One region of the Klebsiella ornithinolytica genome, then DNA from elsewhere that is predicted to be linked to it. Evidence: predicted binding sites of a transcription regulator. Region 1 holds the regulator's gene; the other holds the start of a gene.

Region 1 (7,082 bases):
TGGTACACCGGCTGCTGGTTCCCACCGGCATCTATGATTTTGTCTGGCACCCTGCACTGTTTAATACCGCGTTATATTGCTGCCTTTTTTATCTGATATCGCGTTTGTTCGTTTGAGGTCGATGTGAAAACACTAACAAGAAATATCTTCCGTACCGCAATCACTGTGATACTGGTTATCCTGGCATTTGTCGCGATTTTTCGCGCCTGGGTCTATTACACCGCGTCTCCCTGGACGCGCGACGCGCGATTCAGCGCCGACATCGTGGCTATCGCACCCGATGTATCCGGGCTGATTTCCCAGGTAAATATCAAGGATAACCAGCTGGTTAAGAAAGACCAGGTTTTGTTTGTGATTGACCAGCCGCGTTATCAGAAAGCCCTCGAAGAAGCTCAGGCCGACGTTTCCTATTACCAGACTCTGGCGCAGGAAAAACGTGTTGAAGCCGGCCGCCGTAACAGGCTGGGCGTACAGGCGATGTCTCGTGAAGAGATAGACCAGGCCAATAACGTCTTACAAACGGTAGAGCATCAGCTGGCGAAAGCCGTGGCCAGCCGGGATCTGGCAAAGCTCGATCTTGAACGCACGGTTGTCCGCGCGCCGGCCGATGGTTGGGTGACCAACCTCAACGTTTACAACGGTGAATTTATTACCCGTGGCTCGACAGCCGTGGCGCTGGTTAAGCAAAACACCTTTTACGTGGTGGCCTACCTTGAAGAGACCAAACTGGAAGGGGTACGTCAGGGATACCGTGCGGAAATTACCCCGCTGGGAAGCAGCCGCTCGATTAAAGGTACGGTGGATAGTATCGCCGCCGGGGTGACCAACGCCAGCAGCAGCAGCGACGCCAAAGGGATGGCTTCCGTGGATTCTAACCTTGAATGGGTTCGTCTGGCGCAGCGCGTGCCGGTCCGCATTCGACTCGACAAGCAGCAGGGCAATCTGTGGCCAGCGGGGACAACCGCGACGGTGGTGATTACCGGTAAAGAAGACCGCGATACAACCCAGGTGAACTTCTTCCAGAAACTGGCGATGCGCCTGCGTGAGTTTGGTTAATCGCCATGGGGATCTTCACCATTTCTCCCCGGCACCTGCGCTTCGCGATTAAATTAGCGTGTGCGGTGGTGCTGGCACTCTTTGTCGGCTTCCATTTTCAACTGGAAACGCCGCGCTGGGCGGTACTCACGGCGGCCATTGTCACCGCGGGTCCCGCGTTTGCCGCCGGCGGAGAACCTTATTCTGGCGCGATCCGCTATCGCGGGATGCTGCGTATTGTCGGGACGTTTATCGGCTGTATTGCCGCGCTGGCGATAATCATTCTGATGATTCGCGCGCCGCTGCTGATGATGCTGGTGTGCTGTCTGTGGGCGGGTTTCTGCACCTGGATCTCCTCGCTGGTTCGCGTCGAAAACTCCTATGCCTGGGGGCTGGCAGGCTATACCGCGCTGATCATTATTATCACCATTCATACCGATCCGATGCTGGCACCGCAGTTTGCCGTTGAGCGTTGCAGCGAGATTGTGGTGGGGATTGTCAGCGCCATTATGGCGGACCTGTTATTTTCCCCGCGCTCGATTAAGAAAGAGATCGATCTTGAGCTGGATAACCTGCTGATCGAACAGTACCGCCTGATGCAACTTTGTGTGGCGCATGGCGACAGCGAAGTGGTTGATAAAGCATGGGGTTCGCTGGTGCGTCGGACCAGTGCGCTGGAAGGAATGCGCAGCAACCTGATTATGGAGTCCTCGCGCTGGGCCAGGGTCAATCAGCGCCTGAAGGCCATTAATACTCTTTCTTTAACGCTGATTACTCAGGCCTGCGAAACGTACCTGATCCAGAATTCGCGCCCGGAAATCGTGACCAGTGATTACCGCGAGCTGTTTGCCGAGCCGGTTGAAACCGTACAGGACGTCCATCGACAGCTGAAAAGAATGCGCCGTTTTCTGACCTGGAAGGGGGAGCACAATACGCCGGTCACTATTTACAGCTGGGTTGGCGCCGCGACACGCTATCTGCTGTTGAAGCGCGGCGTGGTCGGCAATACCAGGATCAGCCGGGTTGAAGATGAAGTGCTGCAGGGTGAGGTGGTGATAAAGGCAGGGTCCGCCGAGCGTCATCATGCGATGGTCAACTTCTGGCGCACCTCCATTTCCTGCATTCTTGGGACGCTGTTCTGGCTGTGGACCGGCTGGACGTCCGGTAGCGGGGCGATGGTGATGATTGCGGTGGTGACGTCGCTCGCCATGCGCCTGCCCAACCCACGAATGGTGGCAATAGATTTTCTCTACGGTACGCTGGCGGCCTTACCGCTGGGGGCGCTGTTCTTCCTGGTGATTATGCCCGCCACGCAGCAGAGTATGCTGCTGCTGTGTATCAGCCTGGCGGCGATGGCGTTCTTTATTGGTATTGAGGTACAAAAACGGCGGCTGGGATCGCTGGGGGCGCTGGCGAGTACCATCAACATTCTGGTACTGGATAACCCTATGCAGTTTCAGTTCAGCCAGTTTCTTGATAGCGCGCTGGGCCAGATCGTCGGCTGTTTTCTGGCGCTGATGGTGATTCTGCTGGTACGGGATAATTCACAAGCGCGTACCGGACGTGTGCTGCTGAATCAGTTTGTTTCGGCCGCGGTGTCATCCCTGACGACCAATACCTCTCGCCGTAAAGAGAACCATTTGCCGGCGCTTTATCAGCAGCTGTTCCTCTTGCTGAATAAGTTCCCCGGCGATATCGCCCGTTTCCGCCTGGCGCTGACCCTGATTATTGCCCATCAGCGTCTGCGGGATGCGCCTGTGCCGGTGAACGACGATCTGTCGGCATTTCACCGCCAGCTGCGCCGCACTGCGGACCATGTGATTTCCGCAGGCAGCGATGATAAACGACGTCGCTATTTTGCTCGTTTGTTAGAAGAGCTGGACGTTTATCAGGAAAAACTGCAGGTCTGGGAGGCGTCACCGCAGGTGACGGAACCGGTCCGACGGCTGGTGGATATGTTGCGTAAGTACCAGCATGTATTGACCAATAGCTAACTACCTGAACCGACGCTGAAGCGTCGGTTTTTTTATCACTATACTTAATCGTCGGGGATATTCGCGTTTCGTTCAGGGAAGCAGGGAGAGAAAACCCGGCGCGTGGAGGCATAGGCAGTATTGGCAGGTGGCAATAGCGCGATGTTGACAGGGTGTGGGCGATGACTATCTATACATTTGATTTTGATGATATAGCCGATCAGCAGGATTTCTATCGTGAATTTTCGCGGAGCTTCTCGCTCAACCGCGAGCAGGTGAACAATCTGGACTCATTGTGGGAAGCCGTCACCAGCGGTCTGCTGCCGCTGCCGCTGGAGATTGAGTTTATTCACTTAAGCGATAAGCAGCGTCGGCGCTTTGGCGCCTTGATATTGCTGTTTGATGAAGCGGAAGAAGAGCTGGAAGGGGAGCTACGGTTTAACGCCAGGCAGGCATAAAAAAGCCCCCGACAAGCGGGGGCAAGTCGTCGGATAAGACGACGAGGGTTTATTTGTACAACTCAGCTGTAGCGTGCCAGCTATCGCCGGTACGGGCTTCAATAATACGGTAGCTGCTTGCGCCTTCTTTTTCGGCTTTAGCCGCCAGTTCATGGCGCATATCCATCGGGGCGCTGCCTACCTGAGAAACAGAGATGGTGCCCATCGACTGCAGGTTTTGAGCTTGTTCCGCGTTGACCTGATGTACGGCGGCGCTAGCGCCGAAGGAGAGAACGGAAGCCAGGCCCAGGGATGCGATGATCATTGAACGTTTCATAATCTTTACTCCAACCATTTGTTGCAGCGGCGGGAGGCTTTATATGGGCCTGGGCCGCTGTGAATTATTCGTATTTAGTTCGTAACCGACAATCATTACGTCTTATTTATAAAGCTCTGCCGTAGCGTGCCAGTGGTCACCGGTACGGGCTTCGATGATGCGATAAGAAGACGCACCTTCTTCCTGAGCTTTTTTGTTCAGCATCTCATGCATATCCATCGGGGAAGAACTCACCGCGCCGACGGAAATGGTACCGATTGACTGACGGCCTTGCGCCTGATCGCTGTTGATAGAGTCAGCGGCGAAAGCGCCAAAGGACAGAACAGACAGGATGCTTAGTGCAGCTACAGTTGTTTTGATTTTCATGATGTTCACCTCGTCGAATCTTATTATTGAGGGCTCTTCGTTTCGTGACCCTCATCACAAAATCAAGTATACACTAATCACCAAAAATATTAATACCACGCTAATGGTTGTATGAGTAAATAATTACAAAGAATTGTCGTTTTTATAACGTATAAGAATTAGAAATGTCATTTACTCGCCATAGAAGTCTGATATAGCGATTAAAATCATATAGATAGGGTATTTTGATATTTTGTGCGCTTCTGGCCCGTTCATTCGGTAAAAGTATGTATAGAGGCCGAAAACCACACTAAATGTTAAAGAAATGCAATATTTTTGAAAAGACCCTCTGGTGGTAACCAGAGGGGAGGCTCTCAGAGTTCCTGTTCAAACAGGACGAGAATGGCGTCGTACAGATCTTTGACGGTGAAGCCTCTGGCCGGGGTCGTAAAGATAGTGTCATCGCCGGCAATGCTGCCGAGAATCCCTTCCGCCTTCCCGAGAGAGTCCAGCAGGCGAGCAATCAGCTGCGCAGCGCCCGGGCTGGTATGGATAACCACGACCGCATCGTTATAGTCGATATCCAACACGAGGTTTTTCAGCGGGCTGGAGGTCGTAGGAACGCCAAGTTCGGCAGGCAGGCAATAGACCATCTCCATTTTGGCGTTACGGGTACGAACCGCGCCAAATTTTGTCAACATGCGGGAGACTTTCGATTGGTTGATATTATCGAAACCTTCTTCCTGCAGCGCCTGGACGATTTCACCTTGAGAGCTGAACTTTTCTTCTTTAAGCAGCAGTTTAAACGCTTTAACCAGTTCTTCTTGTTTTGCCGAACTTCGCATAAGTCACCCAAATTATGGTGGTAAAAACAACATCATTATGCATAGTAATGAATTTTTATGCAAATAATCCGCAGGGGGATAAAGTAAATAATGTTATGAAGGGGGCATATTTTAGCAAATAACCCTGCTAAGGAACATGCCTTCATCACAGCGCGTAAATCGCTGTAAAAGTAAACTAAATGTTATGAGAATGATGTTGTTTTGCCGAGTGAGCTGGGTGTATTGTAACCAATAGTCGATCCGGTACTACGTTTTGCTGGATGGTCAGTCTCAGGGATGAAAATGCGAAGCGGATGCATCGCTGCGCACCAGAACGCATTCTTCAACCATACTTATTGTAATTGTTCATCTTGTGAATTAAGGTCCAGGCGACGGAGTAACGAAAGACTATATTAACCATAATAAGGAGTTTAGGATGAAAGTTGCAGTCCTCGGCGCCGCTGGTGGAATCGGCCAGGCGCTTGCCCTACTACTTAAGACCCAACTGCCTTCAGGTTCAGAACTCTCGTTGTACGACATTGCTCCGGTCACGCCGGGCGTGGCGGTTGATCTTAGCCATATTCCTACCGATGTAAAAATCAAAGGTTTCTCCGGTGAAGACGCAACTCCGGCGCTTGTTGGGGCTGATGTGGTGCTGATTTCCGCCGGCGTAGCCCGTAAACCAGGCATGGATCGCTCCGATTTATTTAACGTTAACGCTGGTATCGTGAAGAACCTGGTACAGCAGATAGCGAAAACCTGCCCGCAGGCCTGCATCGGTATCATTACTAACCCGGTGAACACCACGGTGGCCATCGCGGCAGAGGTGCTGAAAAAAGCCGGCGTTTACGATAAGAACAAACTGTTTGGCGTGACCACGCTGGACATCATCCGTTCAAATACCTTTGTGGCTGAGCTGAAAGGTAAATCCGCATCCGACGTTGAAGTGCCGGTTATTGGCGGCCACTCCGGCGTGACCATCCTGCCGCTATTGTCACAGATTGCTGGCGTGAGCTTCAGCGAGCAAGAAGTTGCCGATCTGACAAAACGCATCCAGAACGCCGGCACCGAAGTTGTTGAAGCGAAAGCCGGTGGCGGTTCTGCCACGCTTTCTATGGGGCAGGCGGCCGCCCGCTTTGGTCTTTCCTTAGTGCGTGCGATGCAGGGCGAGAAAGGCGTGGTCGAATGCGCTTATGTTGAAGGTGATGGCCAGTACGCGCGTTTCTTCTCGCAACCGTTACTGCTGGGCAAAAACGGCATCGAAGAGCGTCAGTCGTTCGGTAAGCTAAGCGCATTTGAGCAACAGGCGCTGGAAGGCATGCTCGATACGCTGAAGAAAGATATCGCCCTGGGCGAAGATTTTGTTAACAAGTAATTGTTCTGATTTGCCAATGATATAAACGAGCGGGCAGCCTTGCCCGCTCGCTGTTTTTAAAGCCTCCGCCGTTTCGCCCCGCTGTTGATTGTTATCAAAATGTGATCGCCTCTGCAACTTCGGCAATCCCTTCCTGATTCTTGATTTTTTGGTCACGCCCCGCCCGAATTTCCACCCGGCTCTTAAGGCGGCCCGGCTTTTGGCTGGCTTATATTGATTCCACCTTGCCGCCATCACCGGGAAAAACATGACCTCCTTAATGCTCAAGCGCAGTGATTACTTCACTAGTGCCGCCCATCCGGTGGCGGTGGAGCACCGCTGCCCGCAGGATATCTTTCCTCTGCATCGCCATGATTTTGACGAAATCGTTATTGTCTGGCGCGGCAACGGATTACACATCTGGAACGGACTGCCGTACCGCATTACCTACGGTGACGTGCTGTATGTGACCCAGCAGGATAGCCATTACTACCAGTCGGTCGATAACCTCGAGCTGGGCAACATCCTGTTTTGCCGCGACCGCCTGCGCCTGGGCACCGACTGGCACAATCTGCTGCCCGGCACGGAAACCCACCAGCAAAGCCGTAGCTGGCGATTAACCCGGGAGTCGCTGGCAGTGATCCGCCAGCACGTCGAGCGCCTGGCCAGCGAGTGCGGCAGGCGGGACCCTGTTTCTTTACGCCTGAGCGAGTCGATATTTCTCGAACTGGTGCTTCTGCTGATGCGCCACCGCTACGCGCCGGACAAGCTGGCCTC
Region 2 (7,082 bases), 660 kb from region 1:
ATGTGACCAGAATCACCGTTCCGCCCCAGGAAAAGGGGCGGGATCCGCTGGCTTTTAGTGCCAGCAGAAATGGTGGACAACCTGCGTAATCAGCTCACGGGTCGGCTTGATAAAGCGGGTTTCCAGATATTCATCCGGCTGGTGGGCCTGATTAATAGAGCCTGGACCTAAAACCAGCGTCGGGCAGAGCGTCTGAATAAACGGCGCTTCGGTGCAGTAGTTCACGACTTCAGTTTGTGCGCCGAGTAGCTTTTCAACGACCTGGACCAGCCGGTGGTCCGGCGGGCATTCGTAACCCGGAATCGGCGGATGCAGCTCGGAGACGGTCAGGCGACCCGGCCAGCGTTCGCTAACCGGTGCCAGCGCTTCATCCAGCAGTCCGTTGAGATCGTTGAGCGTCATGCCCGGAAGCGGGCGAATATCCATATGCAGCTCGCAGCAGGCGCAGATTCGGTTTGACGCGTCGCCGCCATGGATAGCCCCGAGGTTGAGTGTCGGATAGGGTACGGTGAAGGCATCGTAGTGATAGCGCTCTTTCAGCGAGTCGCGCAGCTGCATGATGCGACCAATGGCATCGTGCATCAGCTCAATGGCGTTGACGCCGCGCGCCGGATCGCTGGAGTGGCCGGACTGCCCCTGGATACGGATGGCGTTGGACATATGGCCTTTGTGCGCGCGTACCGGCTGCAGAGAGGTTGGTTCGCCGATGATGGCGCAATCCGGGCGTAGCAGGGTCGTTTCGGCAAAGTAACGGGCGCCGGCCATGCTGGTCTCTTCATCGGCGGTAGCCAGGATGTAGAGCGGTTTTTTCAGCTTACTGACATCGACATCGCGCAGGGCATCAAGAATAAAGGCAAAAAAGCCTTTCATGTCGGCGGTGCCGAGGCCGTACAGCTTGTTTTCGTGCTCGGTGAGGGTGAAAGGATCGCGGGTCCAGCGGCCGTCATCAAAGGGAACGGTATCCGTATGGCCGGCGAGAAGCAGGCCGCCAGCGCCGTGGCCGGTACTGGCCAGCATATTGAATTTGTTGCGCGTATCTGGCACCGGCTGCACTTCGACATTGAAGCCGATTTCGCGGAACCAGCCGGCGAGTAAATTGATTAAAGTCTCATTACTTTGATCCAGCGCCTCTTCGGTTGCGCTGATGGAAGGTGTGGCGATCAATGCGCGGTAAATCTCGATAAAGGGTGGTAAATTGTTTTTCATTGTTGACACACCTCGGGTCATGATAGTATCAATATTCATGCAGTATTAGTGAATAAAAATACATTATCGTTGAGCGTAAGAAAACCCATAAAATGTAGGGAAAGTGCTTACGGCTTAACAGGGTGAGGAAGAGAAATGCTTCCTGGACAAATATGACGTAAGAAGGTGAAGAGCCCCGATGTTGAAGACGCTGATTGTGGGTGCCAGCGGTTATGCCGGCGCAGAGCTAGTGACCTATGTAAATCGCCATCCTCATATGACCATAACCGCTTTGACGGTCTCCGCGCAAAGCAATGATGCAGGGAAATCAATTTCCGATTTGCATCCGCAGCTGAAAGGCATTGTGGATTTACCGCTGCAGCCGATGTCAGATATCAGCGAATTTAGCGCCGGGGTGGATGTCGTCTTCCTCGCTACCGCCCATGAAGTGAGCCACGACCTGGCGCCGCAGTTCCTTGCCGCAGGCTGCGTGGTGTTCGACTTATCCGGCGCCTTCCGCGTAAATGACGGTGCGTTCTACGAAAAATATTACGGCTTTACTCATCAGCATCCGGCCCTGCTTGAGCAGGCGGTATATGGCCTGGCAGAGTGGAGCGTCGACAAACTGAAAGAGGCGAATCTGGTCGCCGTACCGGGCTGCTATCCAACGGCGGCTCAGCTGTCGCTGAAGCCGTTGATCGATGCGGACCTGCTGGATCTTACCCAGTGGCCGGTGATCAACGCCACCAGCGGCGTCAGCGGTGCGGGACGTAAAGCGGCCATCGGCAATAGCTTCTGTGAAGTCAGTCTGCAGCCGTATGGCGTGTTCAACCATCGTCACCACCCGGAAATCTCGACCCATCTTGGCGCAGAGGTGATTTTTACGCCTCATCTCGGCAACTTTAAACGTGGGATTCTGGAAACCATTACCTGCCGCCTGAAGCCGGGCGTCAGCAAAGAGCAGGTTGCCGGTGTGTTCCAGCAGGCGTATGCCGATAAGCCATTGGTACGTTTATACGATAAAGGCGTGCCCGCATTGAAAAACGTCGTAGGTCTGCCATTCTGTGATATCGGTTTTGCGGTTCAGGACCAGCATATCATCGTGGTGGCGGCGGAAGATAACCTGCTGAAAGGCGCGGCAGCACAGGCAGTACAGTGCGCGAATATTCGTTTCGGCTTCGCTGAAACGCAGTCTCTTATTTAAGGTGTGATGATGAACCCATTAATTATCAAACTCGGCGGCGTTTTACTCGACAGCGAAGAAGCGCTGGAGCGTCTGTTTACCGCGCTGGTCAATTATCGTGAAACGCATCATCGCCCGCTGGTTATTGTTCACGGCGGCGGCTGTGTGGTGGATGAGCTGATGAAGCAGCTCAACCTGCCGGTGAACAAGAAAAACGGTCTGCGGGTGACGCCTGCGGATCAGATCGACATTATTACCGGTGCGCTGGCGGGAACCGCGAATAAGACGCTGCTGGCATGGGCGAAGAAACACCATATTATGTCCGTTGGCCTGTTCCTTGGCGATGGTGACAGCGTGAAGGTCACTCAGCTTGATGAAGATCTGGGCCACGTTGGCCTGGCGCAGCCGGGATCGCCGGCGCTGATTAACACCCTGCTGGCCGGCGGCTACCTGCCGGTAGTCAGTTCGATCGGCGTGACCGATGAAGGAGAGCTGATGAACGTGAATGCTGACCAGGCGGCCACTGCGCTGGCGGCGACCCTCGGCGCGGATCTGATTCTGCTTTCCGATGTCAGCGGTATTCTCGATGGTAAAGGCCAGCGCATCGCGGAGATGACCGCGGCGAAGGCGGAGCAGCTGATCGAACAAGGCATTATCACTGACGGCATGATCGTCAAGGTGAATGCCGCGCTGGATGCGGCGCGCGCGCTGGGACGCCCGGTGGATATCGCCTCCTGGCGTCACGCGGAACAGCTGCCGGCATTATTTAATGGCACGCCTATCGGCACGCGTATTCTGGCTTAATATTTCATGCCCGGCGGCGTATTGCTGGCCGGGCCTACAAGACGGTAGGTCGGGTTAGCGAAGCGTCACCCGGCAGAACTAAACGAATTTAAGGAAAATGGTTATGGCACTTTGGGGCGGGCGTTTTACTCAGGCAGCAGATCAGCGGTTCAAGCAGTTCAACGACTCTTTGCGCTTCGACTATCGCCTGGCGGAGCAGGATATCGTTGGCTCTGTTGCCTGGTCTAAAGCGCTGGTGACGGTGGGCGTTCTGAGTGCCGCTGAGCAGCAGCAGCTGGAAGAGGCGCTCAGCGTGCTGCTGGAAGAGGTGCGGGCGAATCCGCAGCAAATTCTTGCAAGCGATGCGGAAGATATCCACAGCTGGGTGGAAGGTAAACTGATCGACAAAGTGGGCCAGCTGGGTAAAAAATTGCATACCGGGCGTAGCCGTAACGATCAGGTCGCAACCGACCTGAAGCTGTGGTGTAAAGATACCGTTGCGGAGCTACTCTCTGCGAACCGCCAGCTGCAAAGCGCGCTGGTGGATACGGCGCAGAACAACCAGGATGCCGTTATGCCGGGTTATACCCACCTGCAGCGTGCGCAGCCGGTGACGTTCGCCCACTGGTGCCTGGCCTACGTTGAGATGCTGGCGCGGGATGAAAGCCGCCTGCAGGATACCCTTAAGCGTCTGGACGTCAGCCCTCTGGGCTGCGGTGCGCTGGCGGGTACCGCCTATGATATCGATCGCGAGCAGCTGGCTGACTGGCTGGGTTTTGCTTCGGCGACCCGCAATAGCCTGGACAGCGTTTCTGACCGTGACCACGTACTGGAGCTGCTCTCCGATGCGTCGATTGGCATGGTTCACCTGTCACGTTTCGCCGAAGATCTGATTTTCTTTAATACGGGCGAAGCCGGTTTTATTGAATTATCCGATCGCGTTACCTCCGGTTCCTCGCTGATGCCACAGAAAAAGAATCCAGATGCGCTCGAACTTATCCGCGGAAAATGTGGCCGTGTTCAGGGTGCCCTGACCGGAATGATGATGACTCTGAAAGGTCTGCCGCTGGCCTACAATAAAGATATGCAGGAAGACAAAGAAGGGCTGTTCGACGCGCTCGATACCTGGCTTGACTGCCTGCATATGGCGACGCTGGTGCTGGATGGTATTCAGGTCAAGCGTCCGCGTTGTGAAGAGGCGGCGCAGCAGGGCTACGCAAATGCGACCGAACTGGCGGATTATCTGGTTGCGAAAGGCGTACCGTTCCGTGAAGCGCACCATATCGTCGGGGAAGCGGTTGTTGAAGCGATCGCCCAGGACAAACCGCTGGAAGACCTGGCGCTGGCCGACCTGCAGAAGTTTAGCAGCGTGATTGCCGACGATGTCTATCCGATTCTGTCGCTGCAGTCTTGTCTGGATAAGCGCTCGGCAAAAGGCGGCGTCTCGCCGAAGCAGGTTGCCCAGGCGATTGCTGACGCGAAACAGCGTCTGGTGTAAATCCTCGCCGCCCCTGAATGATTCCAGTGGGATGAGTGAGAAAAGAGGCTCGGGCTATGTCCGGGCTTTTTTATGCAAAAAAAAGCGGACACAAGGTCCGCAAAAGTTCACGTTGGCTTTAGTTATCTGGTCAGGGAATATGCTGAGGCAATGTCGTGATTTTCTGACTTTTGCCTCGTTTCTGGGTTTATTATTGAACAGAAAACTTGATAGGGATAATCGTTCGTTGCTATGCTATCTATCGCCATGAACTATCATGGCGACGGAGGATGAATAATGAATATTCGCGATCTTGAATACCTGGTTGCGCTAGCCGAGCACCGCCACTTCCGGCGCGCGGCGGACTCCTGCCACGTCAGCCAACCCACGCTTAGCGGACAAATCCGCAAGCTGGAGGATGAACTTGGGGTCATGTTGCTGGAGCGCACCAGCCGTAAGGTTCTGTTTACCCAGGCCGGACTGTTGCTGGTGGATCAGGCGCGTACCGTGTTACGCGAAGTCAAAGTGCTCAAGGAAATGGCAAGTCAACAGGGTGAGACCATGTCCGGGCCGCTGCATATTGGCCTGATTCCGACCATTGGCCCTTACCTGTTGCCACAAATCATACCGATGCTGCACCAGACGTTTCCCAAGCTGGAAATGTACCTGCATGAAGCCCAAACGCATCAGCTGCTGGCCCAGCTGGACAGCGGCAAGCTGGACTGCGCGATCCTCGCGCTGGTGAAAGAGAGCGAGGCCTTTATCGAGGTGCCGCTGTTTGACGAGCCGATGATGCTGGCAATCTACGAAGATCACCCGTGGGCAAATCGCGATCGCGTGCCGATGTCCGATTTGGCCGGGGAGAAGCTGCTGATGCTGGAAGATGGCCACTGCCTGCGCGATCAGGCGATGGGGTTCTGTTTTGAGGCCGGTGCGGATGAAGATACGCATTTCCGCGCGACCAGTCTCGAAACGCTGCGTAACATGGTGGCCGCAGGCAGCGGGATCACGCTGCTGCCGGCGTTAGCGGTGCCGCAGGAGAGAAAACGCGATGGCGTGGTCTATATTCCGTGCATTAAGCCGGAACCGAGACGAACGATCGGGTTGGTTTACCGCCCCGGTTCCCCGCTGCGCAGCCGCTACGAACATCTGGCGGAGGCCATCCGCAGCACCATGGATGGCCATTTCGACAAAGCGTTAAAACAGGCGGTTTAAGCCGTTTAGCGCGGCAACCCGATAGGCTTCCGCCATGGTCGGGTAGTTAAAGGTGGTGTTGACGAAGTACTCAATGGTGTTACCACCACCTTTTTGCTCCATAATCGCCTGGCCGATATGAATAATCTCGGCCGCGCGCTCGCCAAAGCAATGAATCCCAAGGATCTCTTTCGTTTCCCGATGGAACAGGATCTTCAGCGTGCCCACGCTCATGCCGACGATTTGCGCCCGTGCCAGATGTTTAAACTGCGCGCGGCCCACTTCGTACGGTACCTTCATGGCGGTCAGCTGCTGCTCGGTTTTACCGACGGAGCTGATTTCCGGGATGGTATAGATACCGGTGGGGATATCCTCGATCAGATGGGCAGAAGCCTCACCTTTAATCAGCGCCTGCGCGGCGATGCGACCCTGATCGTAAGCGGCTGATGCCAGACTTGGATAACCGATGACGTCGCCTACGGCATAGATATGCGGCAGCGCGGTCTGATACATGCTGTTGACCTTGAGCTGACCGCGGCTATCGGTTTTCAGACCAATATTTTCCAGTGCCAGGGAATCGGTGTTACCGGTACGCCCGTTGGCGTACAGCAGGCAATCTGCTTTTAGTTTTTTACCCGATTTCAAATGCATGATCACGCCGTCATCAACGCCTTCAATCTTCTCGTACTCTTCGTTGTGGCGAATAACCACACCGCTGTTCCAGAAGTGGTAGGAGAGGGAGTCGGACATCTCCTGATCGAGGAATGCCAGCAGACGATCGCGGGTATTTATCAGGTCCACTTTGACTTCCATACCGCGGAAAATGGACGCGTACTCACAGCCAATCACCCCGGCACCATAGATAATGACGTGGCGGGGCTCGTGCTGCAGGCTGAGAATAGAATCGCTGTCGTAAAGGCGCGGGTGGGAAAAGTCGACATCAGCCGGATGATACGGACGGGAGCCGCAGGCGATGACGAATTTCTCCGCGGTGATCGTTTCGACGGTGCCGTCGTGACATTCCAGGGCGAGCGTGTGTTCATCAACAAAGTGCGCGTTGCCCTGCAATATTTCGCAGTGGTTGCGCTCATAGAAACCCTGACGCATATGGGTCTGCTGGTTAATGACGCTGTCGGCATGGTTAAGAATGTCGGCGAAGGAAGAACGAAGAAGACGGGAATGGTCGCTGTAGAGAGGGTTTTGGTTAAACTCGATAATACGACTGACGGCATGGCGGAGGGCTTTCGACGGGATGGTACC

Evidence for each region. Region 1 encodes ArgR, which controls arginine synthesis, uptake and breakdown. Its sites were predicted from a motif close to ANTGAATAAAAATACANT; they were not measured.
Region 2: the regulator ArgR is predicted to act here: its motif matches at 1,254-1,271, upstream of argC (N-acetyl-gamma-glutamyl-phosphate reductase).

Annotation. Positions count from the first base shown of each region.
Region 1 covers NZ_CP130153.1:513,393-520,474, forward strand. The annotation lists gene aaeX (p-hydroxybenzoic acid efflux pump operon protein AaeX) at 1-116, shown strand, start outside; gene aaeA (p-hydroxybenzoic acid efflux pump subunit AaeA) at 124-1,056, shown strand; gene aaeB (p-hydroxybenzoic acid efflux pump subunit AaeB) at 1,062-3,029, shown strand; gene Q1L34_RS02450 (barstar family protein) at 3,191-3,466, shown strand; gene yhcN-B (DUF1471 family stress response protein YhcN-B) at 3,516-3,782, opposite strand; gene yhcN (peroxide/acid stress response protein YhcN) at 3,885-4,148, opposite strand; gene argR (transcriptional regulator ArgR) at 4,502-4,972, opposite strand; gene mdh (malate dehydrogenase) at 5,388-6,326, shown strand; gene Q1L34_RS02475 (helix-turn-helix domain-containing protein) at 6,574-7,082, shown strand, end outside.
Region 2 covers NZ_CP130153.1:5,397,162-5,404,243, reverse strand. The annotation lists gene argE (acetylornithine deacetylase) at 55-1,206, opposite strand; gene argC (N-acetyl-gamma-glutamyl-phosphate reductase) at 1,385-2,389, shown strand; gene argB (acetylglutamate kinase) at 2,396-3,172, shown strand; gene argH (argininosuccinate lyase) at 3,276-4,649, shown strand; gene oxyR (DNA-binding transcriptional regulator OxyR) at 4,926-5,843, shown strand; gene sthA (Si-specific NAD(P)(+) transhydrogenase) at 5,826-7,082, opposite strand, start outside.